2 regions of the Alkalihalophilus pseudofirmus genome follow, and region 2 is predicted to be linked to the other one. Evidence: a T-box and tRNA genes for the amino acid it is inferred to sense, from the RefSeq annotation. Region 2 holds a T-box; the other holds one or more tRNA genes.
The links. A T-box is a leader RNA that pairs with one kind of tRNA and senses whether it is charged. The one in region 2 lies ahead of PQ478_RS16625 (valine--tRNA ligase), so its partner is inferred to be a tRNA-Val.
Positions count from the first base shown of each region.

Region 1 (3,430 bases), 290 kb from region 2:
TCTTCGTTCAGGATCGCCTGAGACAACGGTTGGAACTCCTCTAGATGCAGGGTGAAAGCCCTTTTCAACTGATGCATAGAAAGATTCCATATCAATCAACAATATTTCTCTTCTCTTCATAGCTCCCTCACCTAACAGAACGTTTGTTTGCTTTAAGTATATACGAACAAATGTTCAAAAACAATGGTAAGTTTTAGAGAGAAAAAGGGTTTCCTACATAAGTGTCGAACTCTATTGTTATAGAGATATATGTTTATGGCAGGGGAGGGGACTTATGTGGGAGTCGTCTTAGAAGGAAATATAAACCTTAATGTATTTTATAAAGTGGTTAGTCAATCACACGCTCCGACACTGTTATGTTGTTGGGGAGTAATAGAACAAACATTGGACATCCTGTGTGTAAATGAGGCAGCAACGCAATGTTTAAATAAGTATCAATTGAATTTACATGATTTCAAACAAATATTGTATGACAGTGCTTCTAACTGTTCAGCAGATATTAAACGAAATGAAGTGAAATGGCAGCGGACATTTACCGCATCTGCTGAAGTCTTTTCAGTTGAAGCTAATATCATCTTTCGTTCAGATGATGAAACGTATTTTCTACTTTATATTGAAGAAGAGAAAATAGAAGAAAAGGAAATAGAAGAAATAGAGGTTGAAAAAATAGATGGTAAAAAAACAGATGGTGAATTTACAGAAGACGAAGAGACAGAGACAGGCGATGCCTCTAAATTAAGCATTCATAATGTATTAAATGAAACGGAAGATGCGGTCTTTTTATTGGATCAGAGTGGATGCTTTATCGATATGAATAAAAAAGCTGAAACGTTATCAGGCCTCAATGGAGACGATTTTAAAGGAGTTCATTATGAGGAACTGTTACTTCAAGAGGATCGGCTGGATGTTGCCAAACACTTTCAAAAAGCGTTTGCAGGAGAAGTCCAAGTATATGATGTGACTTTAAATAGAAGACAGGGACTAATCGTATTAACTGTCATTAATATTCCTCACATCGTAAGCGGGAAGATCCGTGGAGTTTATGGTGTAGCGAAACCTAAAAGGCTCCCGTGTAATTGGAATAACCTTGCTAGCATCATTGAAGATAAATATAAGGTAATTGTGGAGAATTCCTATGATATTATCTGTCTCACTGATAAGGAGGGACATTATTTATTGGCCTCTCATTCTTATTTACCGGTATTAGGGTATGAGCCTTTAAAGCTTACAGGGCAATCGGTCCTATCTTATATTCATCCAAATGATCATAAAAGAGTTCAAGAAACCTTAATAAAAATGGTACAAACGAAAGAAGAAAGTGAAGCTGTCGTTTATCGAAAAATGCATGCTAACGGGCAATATAAATATTTTGAAGGAAAAGGAATGCCCATTTTATCATCAAGCGGTGAGGTTGTTTCTTTTGTAGTAATAAGCCGTGATATAACAGATATGAAAAATAGGGATGATCTCTTAATTAGATCAGAAAAGCTAGCCCTAGCAGGTGAGCTTGCAGCGGGGATCGCTCATGAAATCAAAAACCCGCTAACGACCTTAAAAGGCTTTTTTCAATTAACGGAAAGTCAATTAGAACCTTATCGTGATGTACTGATGCATGAGTTAAATCAAATAAATGATATTATTGAAGAGTTGCTCCTAGTGGCTCGCCCAAGAGCAATTAAGGAGGAAGAGGTGGATCTCTTAAACGTAATTAGGGAGTCTTTAACAAGCATCGACACAGAAATACAGCTTAAGAATATTACGTTAGACTTACAGCTTTGTGATGAGGCATATCTCCTCTGTGCACCACATCAATTAACTCAAGTATTTATCAATCTGCTAAAAAATGCCGTCGAAGCAATGGATAATGAAGGTAATTTATCTATCAATGTAAAAAAGGTCAATCAAACAATCCATATTATCGTTAAAGATACCGGTATAGGAATGACACAAGAAGACCTGGCTCGCCTAGGCGAACCTTACTATTCTATTTCAAGTAAAGGGACAGGCATTGGCTTGATGGTATGTTATAAAGTTATTGAAAATCATGGAGGGAGTATGTCAATCACTAGTGTATGTGAGGTAGGTACTGAAGTGAGTATTCAACTCCCCGGTTTACAAACCATGAGCCTCAAGTAAATTTGAGGCTCTGCTATTTCCAAGTAATAGAATTTTATAAAAGAGATTGACAATATGTCAATCTTAACGTATAGTTATAAGTGTCGTTACTACATATCTTGATCCGTTAGCTCAGTTGGGAGAGCGCCACCTTGACAGGGTGGAGGTCACTGGTTCGAGCCCAGTACGGGTCATACGTTTTTGAAAATCCTTATTCTGTATTCAGAATAAGGATTTTTTGTGTTTAGAACCTCTCGCTCCGAAAGTCCTATAGTTAGTAAATTATTTTTCGTGATGTGCGAATCTTTTAAGAACGCTTTACGTCTATTATAGATAGCTGGTCTTATATGCATCAATAAATTAGATATTTGGGGGAGGTTCATATTGAAGAAATCAACAATCATTTCAATTGGATCCGTAGTGATCGTTATAGCAGGGATTGGAATTTATTCATTATTTGGAGGAGACAACGAGATTCAGGTTGTTAGTGGAAGTGAAGAGGAAATAGAAATAGAGGTACAAGAAGATGATGAAGATGTTGGGGCATTAGAAGAAGAGGTCGTAGAAGAACCCTCTGAAGAAATCTTTAATGATGGGATGGATCCACTTGAAATTCGGGAAACAATTCAAACAGTCCATGGAGTCTTAAATGGGATAACAGGGCATGGGCAGCTTGACACCTATCGTGAAAGTGGTGACGGAGCTCATATTGATAACTTTAATAAAATTGAATCAAACTTATTGGACCAAGCAAATCTAATTGAAAAAGTAATTCCTCATGTTCAGCATGAATTACTACGTAAAGACCTAGAAACTTTTGTGGCTATTACAAGATATGCGACTGAATCACATGAGGTAGAACACTTGTTATATTCTCATCGGATTATCCATGATGTTGAAACGGTACTTAATGAAGTGAGTGGTAAAAACATTTTTGGGGCAGCAGTATTTGTGGCGAGTGCTGGATACGAGCCAACAGCATTTGAAGCTGCAGTTAAACCAATCTTACAAACTCTCGCTTCAGAAGAAAGCGAGGAGTAACTAGTTCGTTAATACTACCTAAGAAGTAAGGCTGGTCCATAATTAGAGTGTTTAAAATCAAAATAAGAACGAAGCGCAAAGCTAGCGGATGGACTATACTTGAACCTCAAGTGGGTACTAGAGCAAAAGTGAGAATTAAAAAACTTAAGTCCGACCTTCCGCAAGTTACTACATATCTTGGTCGGTCAGCTCAGTTTGGAGTGCGCCACTTGAAAGGGTGGAGGTCACTGGTTCGATCCCAATTTAATGCTTGTGAGAGAACAGTATTAAAAGG
Region 1 is NZ_CP117835.1:2,822,785-2,826,214, reverse strand. It holds gene PQ478_RS15060 (DNA polymerase IV) at 1-120, opposite strand, end outside; gene PQ478_RS15055 (PAS domain S-box protein) at 277-2,136, shown strand; tRNA gene PQ478_RS15050 (tRNA-Val) at 2,237-2,309, shown strand; gene PQ478_RS15045 (hypothetical protein) at 2,500-3,156, shown strand.
Region 1: it encodes a tRNA-Val, which carries the amino acid that the T-box ahead of PQ478_RS16625 (valine--tRNA ligase) is inferred to sense. The anticodon was not compared.

Region 2 (3,430 bases):
CGTTTTTACTGCAGTGGCATAAAGAGAATGGCACTAACTCCCTTAGAGATCTCATTCATTCGATGGGACAAACAGAAGGGTTTACTAAAGATCAAGCATTGCTCCTACTTCAAGAATGTCTTGAACCCTATGAATGGGCAAGTGCAGCGAATGCGCTGATGAGCAATCGAAGTGAAAGGGAAATAGAAGAGAAACTTACACAGATGACGCTAGAATGGGATGCTGCTAAACATCTTGTCGTGATTTTAGCCAGGTGGATAGATGAACAGAAGAAGGTGGTTACATGAGGCAACAAGTTGTCAGTCCCTATGCCTCTATTTTATTTTATTACGACCTTTACCCAGATCATATTGAAGATTTCGGCAAGGTCAAAAAAGTTACCACATCTAGAGGAATATTTGCCTTGAAAGAAACAATGATGAACCGGATGGAAGCGGATGAATTTATCCATGCGATGAGAAAGCTTTCGAAATTAAATTATAAACAAGCAATCCCGATCATGCCGACAAAATACGGGGAGTATACGGTTGCCACAAATACTCATACGTATTATGTGATGCCTTGGTATGAGGGAGTAGAATATATGGGCCGGGAATCTCAAGAAGAGAAGCTCGCTACACAAATGGCTGTCATTCACCGCTTGACAGTAAAAACACAACCATTTGTAAAAGAACAAGTAGATCAGTCATTTAATGAGCTGCAAAAAAGATGGGAAATGAAGCGGCTTGAGCTGAATCGCTTTGCTGATTTTGTAGAACGAAAAAATTATATGTCGCCGTTTGAGCTGACATTTATCACTCATGCGCATATGCTCGATCAAATGGCTGTTAAAGCGAGCGAACATCTGCAAAACTGGTATGAAGCATGTCTTGAAAAAGAAAAGTACCGCACGGTTTTATGCCACGGCCGGATCTCTCGTGCACATGCCATTTTCAATATGGAAAATGAACCAACACTTATAAATTTTGAAAAGGCTAGTATCGATACGCCAGCTAGAGACCTAGCGAGCTTCTGCCGTCAAAATTTTCGTTATACGATGTGGAATGAAGATGAGGTATTAAGGTGGTTTATGAGATATGAGCGCCACCTGCCTTTACTTGATGAAGAGAAAGAGCTGCTTTGCGGGTATTTAATGTTTCCTGAACCAGTAGTGTTTGCAGTTGAATCATACATTAATAAGCGTTCTGAGCTTAGCGAGCTGCAGCATGTCCAACGTTTAGAGAAACGACTCATCTCTTTGCGCAAAGTTCAACGATTAAGCCAAAAATTAATTATTCCGCCAGAAGGAAGCTGACGTTCTCTGCCTAAGCGTAGGGAACGTTTTTTTATAAAAAAACTCTCTTATTAAGCTAGAATAACTTTAATAAGAGAGAACAATATAGAACGAACATTAATGTAAGCAAGATGACGTCAAAAGTCGTTGGAAACAGCAGAGTACGTAAAAATTGAAAGCAGATTAAAGGCAGCAATATCTGGGCAAACATCGCTCGTATTTTAAGCCACCAAGGGGGACGATGATAATGACGACGGTATTTTCGGCCCATCATGTTGAGCCCTCCTTCAATTGAACCAATCTTTGAACCAATCTTTAAATCAATCTCTCATTACTGTACTCTATGCGTATGCCGCAGTATGTGTGCAAGCTGCTTTTAGACATTCTACCGTAGCGCTTCTTAGGTTTTGTACATAGAATAGTATATGATTTAGTAAGAGTGGAAAAGCTGATATTGACGAATGAATAACAAACAAGCTAAAATAGATGAGAATTGTCCTACGGGAATATACAATTAAGTTAACCACATGAGTTAACCTATACAGTTAACCATACAGTTGAAAATAGATGCGTAGAATGGGAAGAGTAAATTCTGAACCTTTCAGAGAGAGAAATCATTAGCTGTGAGATTTCTTAAGATGTAGGAATTGAATGTCGCCCAGGAGCAGCCCCGCTGAACGATTAGTAAGCGTGGTCGGTTAGATGCCGTTATCAAATGAAGTGTGCAGCCGCACTGCTTACTATTGAAGTAGGTTAAATGGCAGCTGCAAACAAAGGTGGTACCGCGAATACAAACTCTCTTCGTCCTTTGGAGGAAGAGGGTTTTTTCTATTTTCATAAAGATGGATGAATAAGTTAGAGCAAAGAAAGAGGGATACTTAATGGAGAAAAAAGAGCTGACAATGCCTACAAAGTATAATCCGCAAGAAACGGAATCAAAGTGGTATTCATATTGGCTAGAGGGCAAGTATTTTGAAGCAACTGGAGATTCAAAAAAACAACCGTATTCGATCGTTATTCCACCGCCTAACGTAACAGGAAAATTACATTTAGGCCATGCATGGGATACGACGTTGCAAGACATTCTTTCTCGCGTTAAACGAATGCAGGGTTACGATACGTTATGGCTGCCGGGAATGGACCATGCGGGTATTGCGACTCAAGCGAAAGTAGAAGGGAAGCTCCGCGAAGAAGGCGTAAGCCGTTATGACCTTGGCCGTGAAAAGTTTCTTGAAAAGTCGTGGGAGTGGAAAGAAGAGTATGCAGACTTTATTCGCAACCAATGGTCAAAGCTTGGTCTTTCATTAGACTACTCACGCGAGCGCTTTACGCTGGATGAAGGTTTATCAAAAGCAGTTAATGAAGTATTTGTTAAGCTTTATGAAAAAGGCTTAATCTATCGCGGCGAGTATATCATCAACTGGGATCCGCAAACGAAAACAGCACTATCTGATATTGAGGTTATTTACCAAGATGTACAAGGTGCCTTCTATCATATGAATTATCCATTAACAGATGGAAGCGGAGAAATTGAAGTTGCGACGACTCGTCCTGAAACGATGCTTGGTGATACAGCTGTAGCGGTTCACCCTGAAGATGAGCGTTACAAGCACTTAATTGGAAAAACAGTTACTCTTCCAATTACAGGCCGTGAAATTCCGATTGTTGCAGATGATTATGTCGATATGGAATTTGGTTCTGGTGCGGTGAAAATCACTCCAGCTCATGACCCGAATGACTTTGAAATTGGAAACCGTCATAATCTAGAGCGCATTCTTGTGATGAATGAAGATGGAACAATGAATGCGAAAGCTGGAAAATATGATGGCATGGACCGCTTTGCATGCCGTAAGCAAATCGTTAAAGATCTTCAAGAGACAGGCGTTCTTTTCAAAATTGAAGAGCATACTCATTCAGTTGGACACTCTGAGCGAAGCGGCGCAGTAGTAGAGCCTTACCTATCAACACAGTGGTTTGTAAAAATGCAGCCTCTTGCTGATGCAGCAATCGAACTGCAAAAATCAGAGGATAAAGTGAATTTTGTTCCAGATCGCTTTGAGAAAACATATTTACGCTGGATGGAGAACATTCGTGACTGGTGCATCTCTCGTCAGCTATGGTGGGGACACCGTATTCCAGCTTGGTATCATAAAGAAA
Region 2 is NZ_CP117835.1:3,117,777-3,121,206, reverse strand. It holds gene PQ478_RS16640 (hypothetical protein) at 1-287, shown strand, start outside; gene ysxE (spore coat protein YsxE) at 284-1,294, shown strand; gene PQ478_RS16630 (YszA family small membrane protein) at 1,350-1,547, opposite strand; T-box leader at 1,837-2,085, shown strand; gene PQ478_RS16625 (valine--tRNA ligase) at 2,155-3,430, shown strand, end outside.